DNA from 2 places in the Leucobacter sp. WKLB1 genome. Region 2 is predicted to be linked to the other one. Evidence: riboswitches for the same ligand, from Rfam matches in the RefSeq annotation. Region 2 holds a riboswitch; the other holds the start of a gene.
The links. A riboswitch is a leader RNA that binds a small molecule or an ion and turns the genes downstream of it on or off. The one in region 2 is predicted to bind thiamine pyrophosphate.

Region 1: another riboswitch for thiamine pyrophosphate. It lies ahead of ACZF5Y_RS06505 (ABC transporter substrate-binding protein); the one in region 2 lies ahead of ACZF5Y_RS11300 (thiamine ABC transporter substrate-binding protein).

What each region holds. Positions count from the first base shown of each region.
Region 1 covers NZ_AP046115.1:1,431,806-1,438,384, forward strand. The annotation lists gene ACZF5Y_RS06480 (MurR/RpiR family transcriptional regulator) at 1-753, shown strand, start outside; gene ACZF5Y_RS06485 (restriction system modified-DNA reader domain-containing protein) at 811-1,251, opposite strand; gene ACZF5Y_RS06490 (DUF262 domain-containing protein) at 1,285-2,934, opposite strand; gene ACZF5Y_RS06495 (NtaA/DmoA family FMN-dependent monooxygenase) at 3,025-4,365, opposite strand; gene ACZF5Y_RS06500 (YkoF family thiamine/hydroxymethylpyrimidine-binding protein) at 4,362-5,117, opposite strand; TPP riboswitch at 5,169-5,278, shown strand; gene ACZF5Y_RS06505 (ABC transporter substrate-binding protein) at 5,310-6,389, shown strand; gene ACZF5Y_RS06510 (ABC transporter permease) at 6,386-6,579, shown strand, end outside.
Region 2 covers NZ_AP046115.1:2,480,490-2,487,068, reverse strand. The annotation lists gene sucC (ADP-forming succinate--CoA ligase subunit beta) at 1-1,026, shown strand, start outside; gene sucD (succinate--CoA ligase subunit alpha) at 1,060-1,962, shown strand; gene ACZF5Y_RS11305 (cell division protein PerM) at 2,162-3,961, shown strand; TPP riboswitch at 3,969-4,077, shown strand; gene ACZF5Y_RS11300 (thiamine ABC transporter substrate-binding protein) at 4,072-5,187, shown strand; gene ACZF5Y_RS11295 (ABC transporter permease) at 5,243-6,579, shown strand, end outside.

The DNA.
Region 1 (6,579 bases), 1.0 Mb from region 2:
GGGCGCACCTCCGTGATCCGCGCCGCGCAATCGCTCGGCTACGAGGGGTACCCGCAGTTGCGCGTCGCACTTGTGCAAGAGCTCGCGCTCGAGGGTGCTGCTGCGGACGCCGCCGGTGGGTTCGGAGGTGGCTCGGGCGGGGGCGATGGTGCCGGATCAGCGGCGGGCGACGCCACGATCCTCGGCGCGCTGCGCTCGCGTATCGGCCGGCTCGCCGCACGCCTCGACGACACCCTGGCGGCACTCACCGTCGAGGGGGTCGACGCCTTCGTGCACGCCCTCGACGGTGCCGACCGACTGCTCGTGATCGCGAACGGGCTCTCGAGCCCGCTCGGGCTCGACTTCGCCATGCGCCTGAACTCGGCGGGACGCTCGGTCGAGCAGTTCGCCGACCCCATGGCGCAGCAGATCGCCGCCCGCCAGCTCGGTGCGGAGTCCGTCTGCGTCGTGTTCTCGGGGTCAGGCGCGAACCGCGCCACCCTCGAAGCGATGGATGCCGCGAAACGGAGTGGGGCCCAGGTGCTCGCGATCACCTCGTTCGCGCGCTCCGCCGTCGACCGCCGTGCCGATGTCTCGCTCGTCGTCCCGCCCGTGGGCGGCAGCTTCCACGATGAGCTCATCCACACCTCGCGCGCCGCGCTCATGCTGCTCACCGAACATCTCGTCGACGCGTTCGTCGAACTGCGGGGTGAGCGCGGCCAGGCTGCACGATCGGCGGTGCTCGACGTGCTCGCGGGCGCGCTCGAGGAGTAGATGAGCGCGGGGAGCGCGGACTGACCCCCGGGCGCGCGCCGCGACCCGCCGAGGTGATTAGTTCGAAACCGAGTGCTGGGGTATACCCCCAAGGAACTCTGATCTGAGATCTTTGAGCCGTCGTCCATCAGGCAGCGCCCAGAAGAGCCATCCATTTGTGGCACGCTGTCTCACGCCCCGAGCGGCGCCGGACGGTGACCAATGCACCTCATCGCCCACGACGAGCGACCCGTCCTGCTTAACTCTGGCGGTTACGCCGACGGCATCTCGATGCGTCGCATTCAATACTGTCTCAGGAACCAGGAGCCCCGCTCGTACCAGATGCTTTACTTCGACCCAATCACCCGCTTTGGACTGGGGATCTATGACGAGGCCAGAATGACCTTCGGGCACTGGCCAAATGCTCAATAGAGAGCTGATCATTTCATCCGTGCGGGAATCGATATGCCCCTCATCCCACTCGTCAGCTTCCGTGGCTTGTACCACTCGGCTCGTCATGTTGATTGTGCTGTGCTTCAGCAGGTCGGGCCGCTACTTCGCCCAGGAACCGTTCGACACTTTCGAGTTCAACGACTTCGTGAGCAATGTCAGGTTGCCGAGCCGGTGCACGTATGAATCTCTGACGTGCTCAGCATTCTCATCTGCCACAGGCCACGTGTCTTGCCAACGCTGAGGCAACAGATGCTCGATCGGGAGTTTGCCGCGCTGAACTTGCGGCTCTCGGGTCTCACCGCGGAACCAATCTTCGATCGATTCCAAATACATCCGAAGTCGGCCACGTGGAAAGCGCCAGTAGACAGCTTCAGCCGCCAACGCATGCCGGACCTCAATGTCTGCCGGCCAATACGAGCTTGTGGAATTGAACCGAGAGACAAAAGATCTGATTCTCTCAACGAGCTCCTCTTCTCCGGTGCTCGAATTTGTTCGGATCATCTCAGCTACCAGGCGGCCCAAGTCTGAGTTCGTCAAACGGAGGAGCTGGCGTCGGTACACCCAGCTTTCCGCGATCTCGATGACCGAGCTGATCGTGGATTCCGCAAGGGATCGTTGGGGGTTGGTGAGCCAAATCAGCAACGGTTTCAACAGCTCGGTCCCGCTTGCGCGGAGCCGGTAGTAGGCCAGTTCAACACGCGAGAGGTTGCCGTCAGTGCGCGCTGCCGCTTCCGTGAAGCGCTGGTACAGCTCAGCTTCCACCTGGAGACCGGGGAGTAGCTCGCGAATGTTGACGTGATCGTTCGAGTCGATAAATTCTTTAAATCGACCGAACGTGGCGTGTGGGCTGACCTCGTCTCCGAGGCGAGACACTAGCCATTGATTCAGGAACAGAGAACTTCTGCTGATGAGCTGACGACCGACGCTTACTTCTTTTTCCCAGAATCGACCGTCGAAAGGCCAATGCTTGGCGTACAACTCCTTGCCGTCGTTGCCCTCGTTTTGCAATCGTTGAAATACAAAGTTGCGGACGAGATCAGAGGCGGTGAGGGGTGTCCCGCGAGCATTCAGGGTCTCGAAGATCTCCTGAGAATCCTCATTCTCCGACAGGTTAATTGACACAAGCTGAAGTCCGCTTTGCAACACATCGGTAAGTACGTCTGATTTTGAATCGAACACTCGGGGATCCGCGTCACGGTCCCCAAGCCAGGACTCGACAGCGCGAGAGAAATATGCATGCGCTCGAACGATGCGAGAATCGGCAAAATTCAGATCAGCGTAGTCAGCTCCTGGAGGCGCATTCATCACCTCAATGAAAGCTTCGCGATCTCGGTTGAGATGCCGAAGCTTCAACGGGCTATCGCCCGGTTCGACGAAATGAGCCTGATTGTGAGTGAGCGCCTCAAGTTTTCCCGCGAGTCGCTCATGGCCCTGGGTATCGAGCACCGCAGCAGTAGCGTCCATGAGGAGTTGCAATGTGGTGAGTCGCTGTTGTCCATCAATGACGTTCCACTCGGGGAGACTTCCAGGCACTGCGTTCGCGGCCTGCAATACGAGCGCCCCGAGAAAGTGGCTCGAGTGCGCCGTGAGCGGAGAGCTCAATCGTCGTTCTACGGTCCGAACGACGTCTTTCCACAGCGGCGCCCACTGATCTGACTCTTCCCAAACGTAGGGACGCTGGAACAAGGGGATCACGAGATGCTGTGGAAGATTAAACAGCTCCAACGGGGTCCGCTTTAAAGTGTCCATGTGCTTAGTGTGGCACGCATCCCGATGCCGTATTGAGCTCAATTTCCTGATCTGGAATTCAACCCGGGTCTCGACCCTCGGCGCGTCCGGCTACGCGCTGAGGTGATCCCGCAGCGTGACGCCGGAGTAGTCACGCCGGAAGATGCCGCGTCGCTGCAGCTCGGGGACCACGCCGTTCACGAAGTCCTCGAACGACGAGTGATAGAGCGCCGGCATGATGATGAACCCGTCGGCGGCCTCGCTCTCGAACAGGTGCTGCAGCTCGTCGGCGATCGTTGCGGGTGAGCCGACGAACTGCGGGTGCAGCTGATTCAGCGCCTGCTCGATCGCGAGATCCGCCACGGTGAACCCGCGCCGTTCGCTGACCGCGGCGAGCATGTCTTCGAACCCGACGCTGCCGGTCGCCCCGCGGTGGGAGGCGAGCACCTCGGTCGCGCGGGCCCCCGGGTCGAGCGACTCCGCATGCAGCAACCGGCCGAGCTTTTCGAGGGCGCCGGGCAGGTCGATCTGGGCGACGAGCGCGGCGAGCTTCGCCTGCGCCTCAGCGTCGGTCCACCCGACCACCGGCTGCACGCCCTGCAACACGCGGATCGCATCGGGATCCCGGCCGTGGTCGAGGCGCGCGCGATCCCGAATCTCGGTGCGCAGCTCGCGCATGGCCTCGGGGGAGTCGCCGATTGCGAACACCACCTCGGCCCAGCGCGCGGCGAACGCCCGGCCGCGCGGTGACGACCCCGCCTGCATGAGCACCGGGAACCCCTGCGGGCTCTGCGGCAGGGTCAGCGGACCGCGTGAGAGCGGCCCGGCGACGCGGTGCACGCGGGTGGCATCGGCGAACTCGCCGGTCGCCTGATCGTGCACCAGCGCTTCGGGTTCCCAACTGCGCCACAGCTCGACCACGGTGTCGACCACCGCGTCAGCGTGATCGTAGCAATCGGCCGGGGGAGCGATGCCGTCGTGCCCCTGGTTGTGTGCCTCGGCGTCGGTGGTCGAGGTGACGATGTTCCAGGCGGCGCGGCCGCCCGACAGGTGATCGACGGAGAGCAGCTGCCGAGCGATCGTGTACGGCGGCACGAAGCTCGTCGACACCGTCGCCCCCAGGCCGATGCGGGAGGTGGCACCCGCGACGAGCGACACCTTCGTGATCGGGTCGAGGTAGATCGCGCCCTTGCCCGCGGTGCGCAGCGTCGTCGCGAAATCACCCGCACCGTCTTCGGGCACTGCCAGCGCATCCGCGAAGAAGACCATGTCGAAGCAGCCGCGCTCCAGCGTGCGCCCGAGATCGGCGTAGAACGCGCCGCTCAGCCAGTCGGAGCGCCCCAGCGGGTTGCGCCAGTTCTCGGAGTACTGGCTCGTCGGCGGGTTCACCATGCCGACCAGGTGCATGCTGCGGGGTGCACCGGTAAGTGAACGTGCGCCGGTGCCGGTCATGCCGTGGGCTCGGGAGCCGGGGTGCCCGCGATCGACGGGCTGTTGATGGAGACCGTGAGGTGCGTCACGACGTGCTGCACCGTGGCGCCCACGCCGATCCACGCGTTCGCGGCCGTCTCGAGCACCGCCGCGAGGTCACCATCGAGCCGGGTGGCGTAGTGGTCGGAGCCCGAGTAGACGCCCTCGTGCTTCGCCCGCTCGATGGCCGCGTAGATCGGCGTCATGTGGTCGGTGGGCGCCGAGTCAGCACGCGTAGAGCCGGCAAGCGCTCCGTCTGCGGCGTGCGCGTCGAGCAGCGGATAGAGCGACCAGTGCGCTCGGGCGCGCACCCCGGTGGGCGACAACGCGATCGGAGCCGACGCCAGCGCGTGCACCCCGGGCGGCAGCGCGCACTGCAACTCGCCGGGGCATCCCCGCGACAGCAGGATCGCGGCCGACAGGTGCGCGCCGCTCGCCGCAGCCGCCGCGATCACGTCGCGCACGTACTCGAGCACCCGCTGCTCGCTTCCGGTGATGAACGTCGAGATGTCGTTCGTCTCGACGGTGAGCGCATCAGCCGAGGCGCTTGCGAGGGCGCCCAAGATGATCCGGACGTACTCGGAGTCGTACACCGAGAGCGTGAAGCGGGCTCCGACGCCGTACTCCACGGGCGTCATCGGCTGGGTCGGGGCCTGATCGCCACATTCGGCCTGATCGCCTGATGCCGGCTGAGGGGTCGATGCGGGCTGCGCGCTCGGTGGGGTCTGTGTCACGCAGCCCACCCTAGGGGACGAGGCGCGCCCGCCGCACAAATGTTGCTAGGGTGAGTGCCACACGGGAGTCCGGTAGGCCGGGCTGAGAGGAAAGTACTCAACTTTCGACCGTCGAACCTGATCTGGATCATGCCAGCGCAGGGAGACACTCTACGAACCCGTGCCCCATTCACCACAGAAGGGCACGCTTTCATGCGCAACCACTCCACCCATCCGCGCCGCGACGCGGGCTTCAGCACGCGCCGGATCGCCGCAGGGCTCATCGCCGCGGCGCTCGCCGCAGGGCTCGCGAGCTGCTCCACCGCAGCCGACGCGAACGACACGGCGACGACCGGTTCCGACACAGCCGCCCCGGTCACCTTCGCGCTCGATTGGGCGCCGAACACGAACCACATCGGGGTCTACGTCGCCGACGAACTCGGCTACTTCGACGATGCCGGGCTCGACGTCGAGATTCTGCCCTACGGTACGACGTCGGCGACGCAGCTCGTCTCGGCCGGTGAGGCCGACTTCGGCGTCGGCGGGCAGTCGGGGGTGCAGATGGCGCGCACCGCGGGGCTCGATCTCGTGTCGGTCTACCGGGTGACGCAGAGCGACTCCGGTCGCATCGTGGCGCTGGCCGACCGAGACGATATCACCCGTCCGAAAGACCTCGACGGTCAGACGTTCGGCGGCTTCGGTGCCCCGCTGTACTCGGCGCTGGCAGAGGCGACGATTGCGGGCGACGGCGGCACCGGCGACTTCACCGAGGTCACGCTCGACACCGGTGCCTACGAAGCGCTCTCACAAGGCCGCATCGACTTCACGCTGTCGGTGGCGACCTGGGAAGATCTGCAGGCGAAGATCGACGGGCACCCCTACCGCGAGTTCAGCTACCAGGATTTCGGGGTGCCCGAGCAGCAGTCGACGGGCATCGTCTCGAGCGAGGCCTACCTCGACGCGCACCCCGACGAAGCCCGCGCGTTCGTGCAGGCGGTCGCCCGCGGGTACGCCTACGCTGCCGAGCACCCGGAGGAAGCCGCCGATCTGCTCATCGAGGCGAACCCTGACACGCTCGGCACCGCGACCGAGCTGGTGCACCAGAGCGCGAAATTGCTCGCCGACGAGTACCTCACCTCACCCGACCGCGAGATCGGAGCGGCGAACCCTGACGCATGGAACGCATTCGGGGCGTTCCTGGTCGATGGCGGCTTCCTTACCGACGCCGACGGCGCGACGGTGACCGAAGCGCCCGACTGGAGCGACTACTACACCGACGAATACCTCGAGTGACATTCGTCCGAGACGCGGTGAGCGCGACGGTGCGGCGGGTGCTCCCGCCCGCCGTCGCGCTCGTCGCGTTGCTCGGCCTCTGGCAATGGGTCGCGGTCGCGGGCATCGTTCCCTCAGAACTGCTGCCGTCGCCGACCCGCGTCGCATCGTCTGGGGCCACCGAGCGCTCCGCACTGCTGCACCATGCGCT
Region 2 (6,579 bases):
GTAAAGGTCGGTGGCCGCGGCAAGGCCGGCGGCGTGAAGGTAGCAAAGACGCCCGACGAGGCCTTCGAAGCGGCTCAGGCCATCCTGGGGGTCGACATCAAGGGCCACACCGTCGAGCGCGTGATGGTCGCGGCGGGTGCCGACATCGCTCAGGAGTTCTACTTCTCGGTGCTGCTCGATCGTGCCAACCGCTCGTACCTCTCGCTCGCGTCCGTCGAGGGCGGCATGGAGATCGAGCAGCTCGCCGTCGAGAAGCCCGAGGCGCTGGCACGTATCGCGGTCGATCCGATCACCGGCATCGACGCAGCCAAGGCCGAGGAGATCGCCCGCGCGGCGAACTTCCCGGAAGAGCTCGTCGCCAAGGTCGTTCCGGTGTTCCAGAAGCTGTTCGCTGTATACGCCGGCGAAGACGCGACGCTTGTCGAGGTGAACCCCCTCGTGCTGACCGGAGCAGGTGACATCGTCGCGCTCGACGGCAAGGTCTCGCTCGATGAGAATGCCGAGTTCCGCCAGCCGCAGCACGCCGAGCTTGCTGACAAGTCGGCGGAGGATCCGCTCGAGGCCAAGGCCAAGGCGCAGGATCTCAACTACGTGAAGCTCGATGGCGAGGTTGGCGTGATCGGCAACGGTGCAGGGCTCGTGATGTCGACGCTCGACGTCGTTGCCTACGCCGGCGAGAACCACGGCGGCGTCAAGCCGGCCAACTTCCTCGACATCGGCGGCGGCGCGTCGGCCGAGGTCATGGCGGCGGGGCTCGATGTGATTCTGGGCGACCCGCAGGTGAAGTCGGTATTCGTCAACGTGTTCGGCGGCATCACGGCCTGCGACGCGGTGGCCAACGGTATCGTCGGCGCGCTCGAGAAGCTCGGCGACGCGGCGAACAAGCCGCTCGTCGTGCGCCTCGACGGGAACAACGTCGAAGAGGGCCGGGCGATCCTGAACGCAGCGGCGCACCCGCTCGTCACCCAGGCCGCCACCATGGACGAAGGCGCCGACAAGGCCGCCGAGCTCGCCAACGCCCGCTGATCCGAGACGAAAGACTGTAGGAGTAGAACCACCATGTCGATCTTCCTGAACAAGGATTCCAAGGTCATCGTCCAGGGCATCACCGGCGGCGAGGGCACCAAGCACACCGCGCGCATGCTCGCGGCGGGCACCAACATCGTTGGCGGCGTGAACGCGCGCAAGGCGGGCACGACGGTGTCGCACGTTGACGCGCAGGGCAACGCCGTCGAGCTGCCGGTGTTCGCGACTGTGGCCGAGGCCATCGCTGCGACGGGCGCCGACGTGTCGGTCGCATTCGTGCCGCCGGCCTTCACCAAGGATGCGGCCATCGAGGCCATCGATGCCCGCATCGGCCTGCTCGTCATCATCACCGAGGGAGTGCCGGTCAAGGACTCGGCCGAGCTGTGGGCGCACGCTCAGGCCACCGGCAATGAAACCCGCATCATCGGCCCGAACTGCCCCGGCATCATTACGCCGGGCGAGGCCCTCGCAGGTATCACCCCCGCGACCATCACGGGCAAGGGGCCGATCGGCCTCGTGTCCAAGTCGGGCACGCTGACCTATCAGATGATGTACGAGCTGCGCGATCTGGGCTTCTCGACCGCCATCGGCATCGGCGGCGACCCCGTCATCGGCACGACGCACATCGACGCGCTCGCCGCGTTCGAGGCCGACCCCGAGACGCAGGCCATCGTGATGATCGGTGAGATCGGCGGCGACGCCGAAGAGCGCGCGGCCGAGTTCATCAAGGCCAACGTGACAAAGCCGGTCGTCGGCTACGTCGCCGGCTTCACCGCGCCCGAAGGCAAGACGATGGGCCACGCGGGCGCCATCGTCTCGGGTTCGGCCGGCACCGCTCAGGCGAAGAAGGAGGCCCTCGAGGCCGCCGGCGTCAAGGTCGGCAAGACACCGACCGAGACCGCCGAACTGCTGCGCGCGGCGTTCTCCCAGCTGTAAACGCGTCAGCGTTTACCGCGAACCGCGCCAGGCAGTCGCTGCACGGCAAGCAGCACACGCTCGTCAACGGGCCGGTCACCCTCGGGTGGCCGGCCCGTTGCGTTGGGGCCGGGTGGGTTCGGTGCGGCGACGCACCGGCGGCACGCCCGCACGGGAGCGTCTCGGCTCGGCATTTCTCTCGCGGAGTAAGCTTCTGACGATGAGATCTTTGGTGACCGCGGTGATCGCCGCAATCGAAGCCGTCGCGGTGGCATTCGCCGGGCTCGCGGTCGTCGCGGTACCCGGAGTACTGCTCTGGATCGTGACGTTCGGGCTCTCCGCTGAGCCGGCAGCGGTCACGTCGGCGGTCACCGGAGTGTGGCTGCTCGCTCACTTCGTGCCGCTGCACTTCGCGGTGCCCGCTGAAGCTGCGCTTGCGATGGGGCTTGCACCTGAAGCGCTGCAATTCACGCTCTCGATCGCTCCGCTCGGCATCACCCTCGTCACCGTGCTGCTCGCGCTGCGCTCGGGCTGGCGGTTCGCGGCTCGCGGAGGCGTCGGGGCATTCGGTGCGCTGGGGGGCGCGGCCGGGTTCGGTGGCATCGCGTTCGCGGCGGCGGCGCTCGCCGCACCACTGCTGGTCTGGCCCCACGCGCTCGCCGCCGCGGTTGCGGCCGCCGTATTCGGGCTGTCCTCGCTCGCCGCCTTCGTCGTGCGGGCCGCGATCGACGGGCACGATTGGTGGCACGCGCTGGTGCGCCAGGTGCAGCGCGGCCTGGAGGCGCTCGACTTCCGAGGCGCGGCATCGCTCCCTGCTCGCGGCGCCGAAGCGATTCGGCTTGCTGCAGCATCGATCGCGCTCGTCATCGGGCTCGCCGCGGTCGCGTTCTCGATTGCCGTGATCACGAGTTACGCCGATGTCACCGCGCTCACGCAGAGTCTGCAGCTCGACCCTCTCGGCTCGCTCACCGTATTCATTTCGCAACTGGCTCTGGTGCCGACGGCAATTGTCTGGAGTCTGTCTTGGCTTGCCGGGCCCGGGTTCGCGGTCGGCGTCGGCAGCTCGACGACGCCGTTCGAAACGCTCCTCGGCCCATTGCCGGCGCTGCCGATCTTCGGGGCGATCCCGTCGAGCTGGGGCGCGTTCGGTGGAGTGGCGCCCGCCATCATCGTGCTCGCCGCGATCGTGCTCGGCGTGCGGTTCGCGAGGCGGCCCGCGCAGCGCCGTTCGGGGTGGTCGGTGGTGCTGGCCGCACCGGTCTTCGCTGGCCTGTGCACGGGCCTCGTCGCGGTGGGGCTGGCCGCGGCTGCGGGGGGCGCGATGGGGCCGGATCGCCTCGCCGAGAACGGCCCGCACCCCTGGGCATTCGGCGGGTTTCTCGCGCTCGAGGTCGGCGCCGGGCTGCTGCTGGGTGCGCTGGCGGGCCGAATGGATGTGCAACAGGTGCGCTCCGCGATGCCCGAGCGCGTCGCGGACGCGACGCCGGCGCTCGTGGGATTGACGCTGGGGCGCCGTCGTCGCGCCGAGCCAGTTGAGGCCGATATCGTTTCGGCGCATCTGGCCGTTCCAGATGCGTTCGATGTTGCGGATGCCTATGAAACGGTGGAGCTCGAGCGGTCGGCCGTCGACGAGGCCCACCGCGACGACGAGTATCTGGACGATGCACCCGTCGATGCCGGGAACGATGAGACGGCAGCGTTCGAGACCGGGCGCATCGGAACTGCTGAGTTCGAGACGGCGCAATTCGAGAGCGCAGAGTTCGAGACGGCTCAGATCGACGCAGACGATCTCGAGGCGGCGTCGAGTGCCTCGATGCCGTTCGATACACAGCCGGAGCCCGATCAGGCCGCACGCGACGCCAATGCTGACCACAGCAGCGCAGATCCGGAGCTCAGCGAAGCCGACCTGCTCCGCGCCTACGCCTGGGACGCGGCGCCCGAAACCACTAAAGCATCGTCTGATGCGGAGGACCACGGCGAAAAACGCTCCGGTTGGCGCTGGCCGGGCGGCGGGCACTAAGGTATAGAGGGCAATCCACGGGAGTCCTGACGCGCAGGGCTGAGAGGGAGCACGCGAGCTCCGACCGTCAACCTGATCTGGTTCATGCCAGCGGAGGAAGGAAGCACTCAATGACGCCTATCCACTTTTCCCGTCGCGCGCGGCGATCGGCACTGGTCTCGGTGACGGCAGCGGCCGCACTCGGTCTCGTGCTGACGGGGTGCACCACCGGTGCCGCCGATGAAGCCGATGCGAAGACGGTGACGCTGATCGTGCACGACTCGTTTCCGAACGACGACTTCGCCACAGCTGCGAGTGCCGCGACCGGCTACGACGTGCAGGTCGTCTCGGCAGGAGACGGGGGCGAGCTCACGAACAAGCTCGTGCTCACGAAGGGCGCGCCCGTCGCCGATGCGTTCTTCGGCGTCGACAACATCTTTGCATCGCGGCTCGTCGACAACGGCGTGGTGAAGGAGTACGTCCCAGCAGAGCTTCCCGACGGCGCGCTCGACTTCGCGGTTTCCAAGCTGCAGACCGATAGCCGACACGCGGGCCACATCGAAGCAACCGGCATGATCCCGGTCGACCACGGTTCCACCTGCATCAACATCGACACCGCCTGGTTTGCCGAGCACGGCGTCGCCGAGCCGCAGACGTATGCCGATCTGGCGAAGCCCGACTACCGCGACCTCACCGTGTTGCTCGACCCGACCGCATCGTCGACAGGCAGCTCGTTCTTGATCGGCACGGTCGAGGAGTTCGGCGAAGACGGATTCGCGGACTACTGGCAGCAGCTCGTCGACAACGGCGCCCGCATCGAGCAGGGCTGGAGCGACGCCTACTACGGGCAGTTCACGCAGGGCGGCGAAGACGGCACGCGTCCGATCGTCGTGTCGTACGCGTCGTCGCCGGCGTTCACCGTGAACGACGCGGGCACTGCGTCGAGCACCGCTGCACTGCTCGACACCTGCACGCAGCAGGTCGAGTACGCCGGAGTGCTGCAGGGTGCCGCCAACGAAGCCGGAGCCGAGGCCGTCGTCGACTACCTCGTCTCGCACGAGTTCCAGCAGACTATCCCTGAAGCGATGTATATGGTGCCCGTCGACAGTTCGGTGGAACTCCCCGAAGCATGGGCGAAGTTCGCTCCCGAGCCCGCGGCCGACCAGACGCACGATCTTACTGCGTCGGAGATTGAGGCCGGGCGCGAGGGCTGGCTGAAGACGCTGGGCGAGCAGATCGGACTCTGACGCCTTGGGCCGCGGAGGAAGAGCGCCCGAGCAGGCGCCGCGACCGCGGCAGTCCATGCCCCGGGATACGCGGCGAACCCTGAGCACCGGCCCGTGGGGTGTCGCGGCGTGGACGGCGGCGACGGCCGTGCCGCTCGCCTTCCTCGCGCTCTTCTTCCTGTGGCCCGTGGTGTCGCTCATCGCGACGGGGTTCGTCGATGACGGTGCGCTCGACTTCAGCGGCATCCCCGAGGTGTTCGGCGCGGGGCGCACCTGGCGGGTCATCGGTCAGACGCTCGCCCAGGCCGGTGTCGCGACGCTCATCTCGCTCGCGCTGGGTGTGCCCGCGGCGTACGTGCTCTACCGCCTCGACTTTCCGGGGCAGGGCCTGCTGCGGGGCTTTCTCACCGTTCCGTTCGTGCTGCCGTCGGTGGTGGTGGGCGTCGCGTTCTCCGCGCTGCTCGGCGCGGGCGGTCCGTTCGCAGGGTGGGGCCTTGACCGGAGCTTTGCCGCGGTGGTACTCGCCCTCGCGTTTCCGAACGTGGGTGTGGTGGCGCGCACCGTCGGGGGGTTCTGGGCGAGGCTCGACGACACCTCCGAGCAGGCGGCGCGGGTGCTCGGTGCCTCGCGAGCGCGGGCCTGGACCCTCGTGACTCTGCCCGCGCTCGGGCCAGCGCTTGCCTCGGCGGCGTCGCTCGTCTTCCTCTTCTGTTCCACGTCTTTCGGCATTGTGCTCATTCTCGGCGGCTCGGCGTTCGCGAACGTGGAGACCGAGATCTACCGGCTCACGGTGCAGTACCTCGACCTGCGGGGCGCCGCCGTGCTGTCGATCGCGCAGTTCGCGATCGTCGGGTTCGCGCTCGTGGTGTCGTCGCGACTGCGCAGGGCAGGCGAACGAGCGGTGCAGTTGCGTGAGGATCGCGCGCACGGGGCGCGCCCCCGTCGCGTCGACATCCCGGCGCTGGTGGTGTTCGGGGCGACGATGGCTCTGCTGCACGCGCTGCCGCTCATCACCCTGCTGTCGCGGTCGCTGCGGGATCGCAGCGGTGCGTGGACGCTCGCAAACTACACGGCCCTCGTCGTGCCTCCCGAAGGGTTGCCGATCGACGGCTCGGTGCTCTCGGCGATCCTCGCGTCGCTCCGCATCGCGGTGGTGGCGGCGCTCCTCGCAATGGTGCTCGGGGCCCTGCTCGCGCTCGTGCTGTCGCGCCGGCCCCGATCCCGAACCCTGCGCCGCGGCATCGACCTGTTCGACGGCCTCGTCATGTTGCCTCTCGGAGTGTCGGCAGTGACCCTCGGATTCGGGCTGCTGCTCACGATGCATCGGCCGCTCGGCATCGGATTGGATCTGCGCACCTCGACCGCGCTCATCCCGATCGCGCAGGCGCTGGTCGCCCTGCCGCTCGTGGTGCG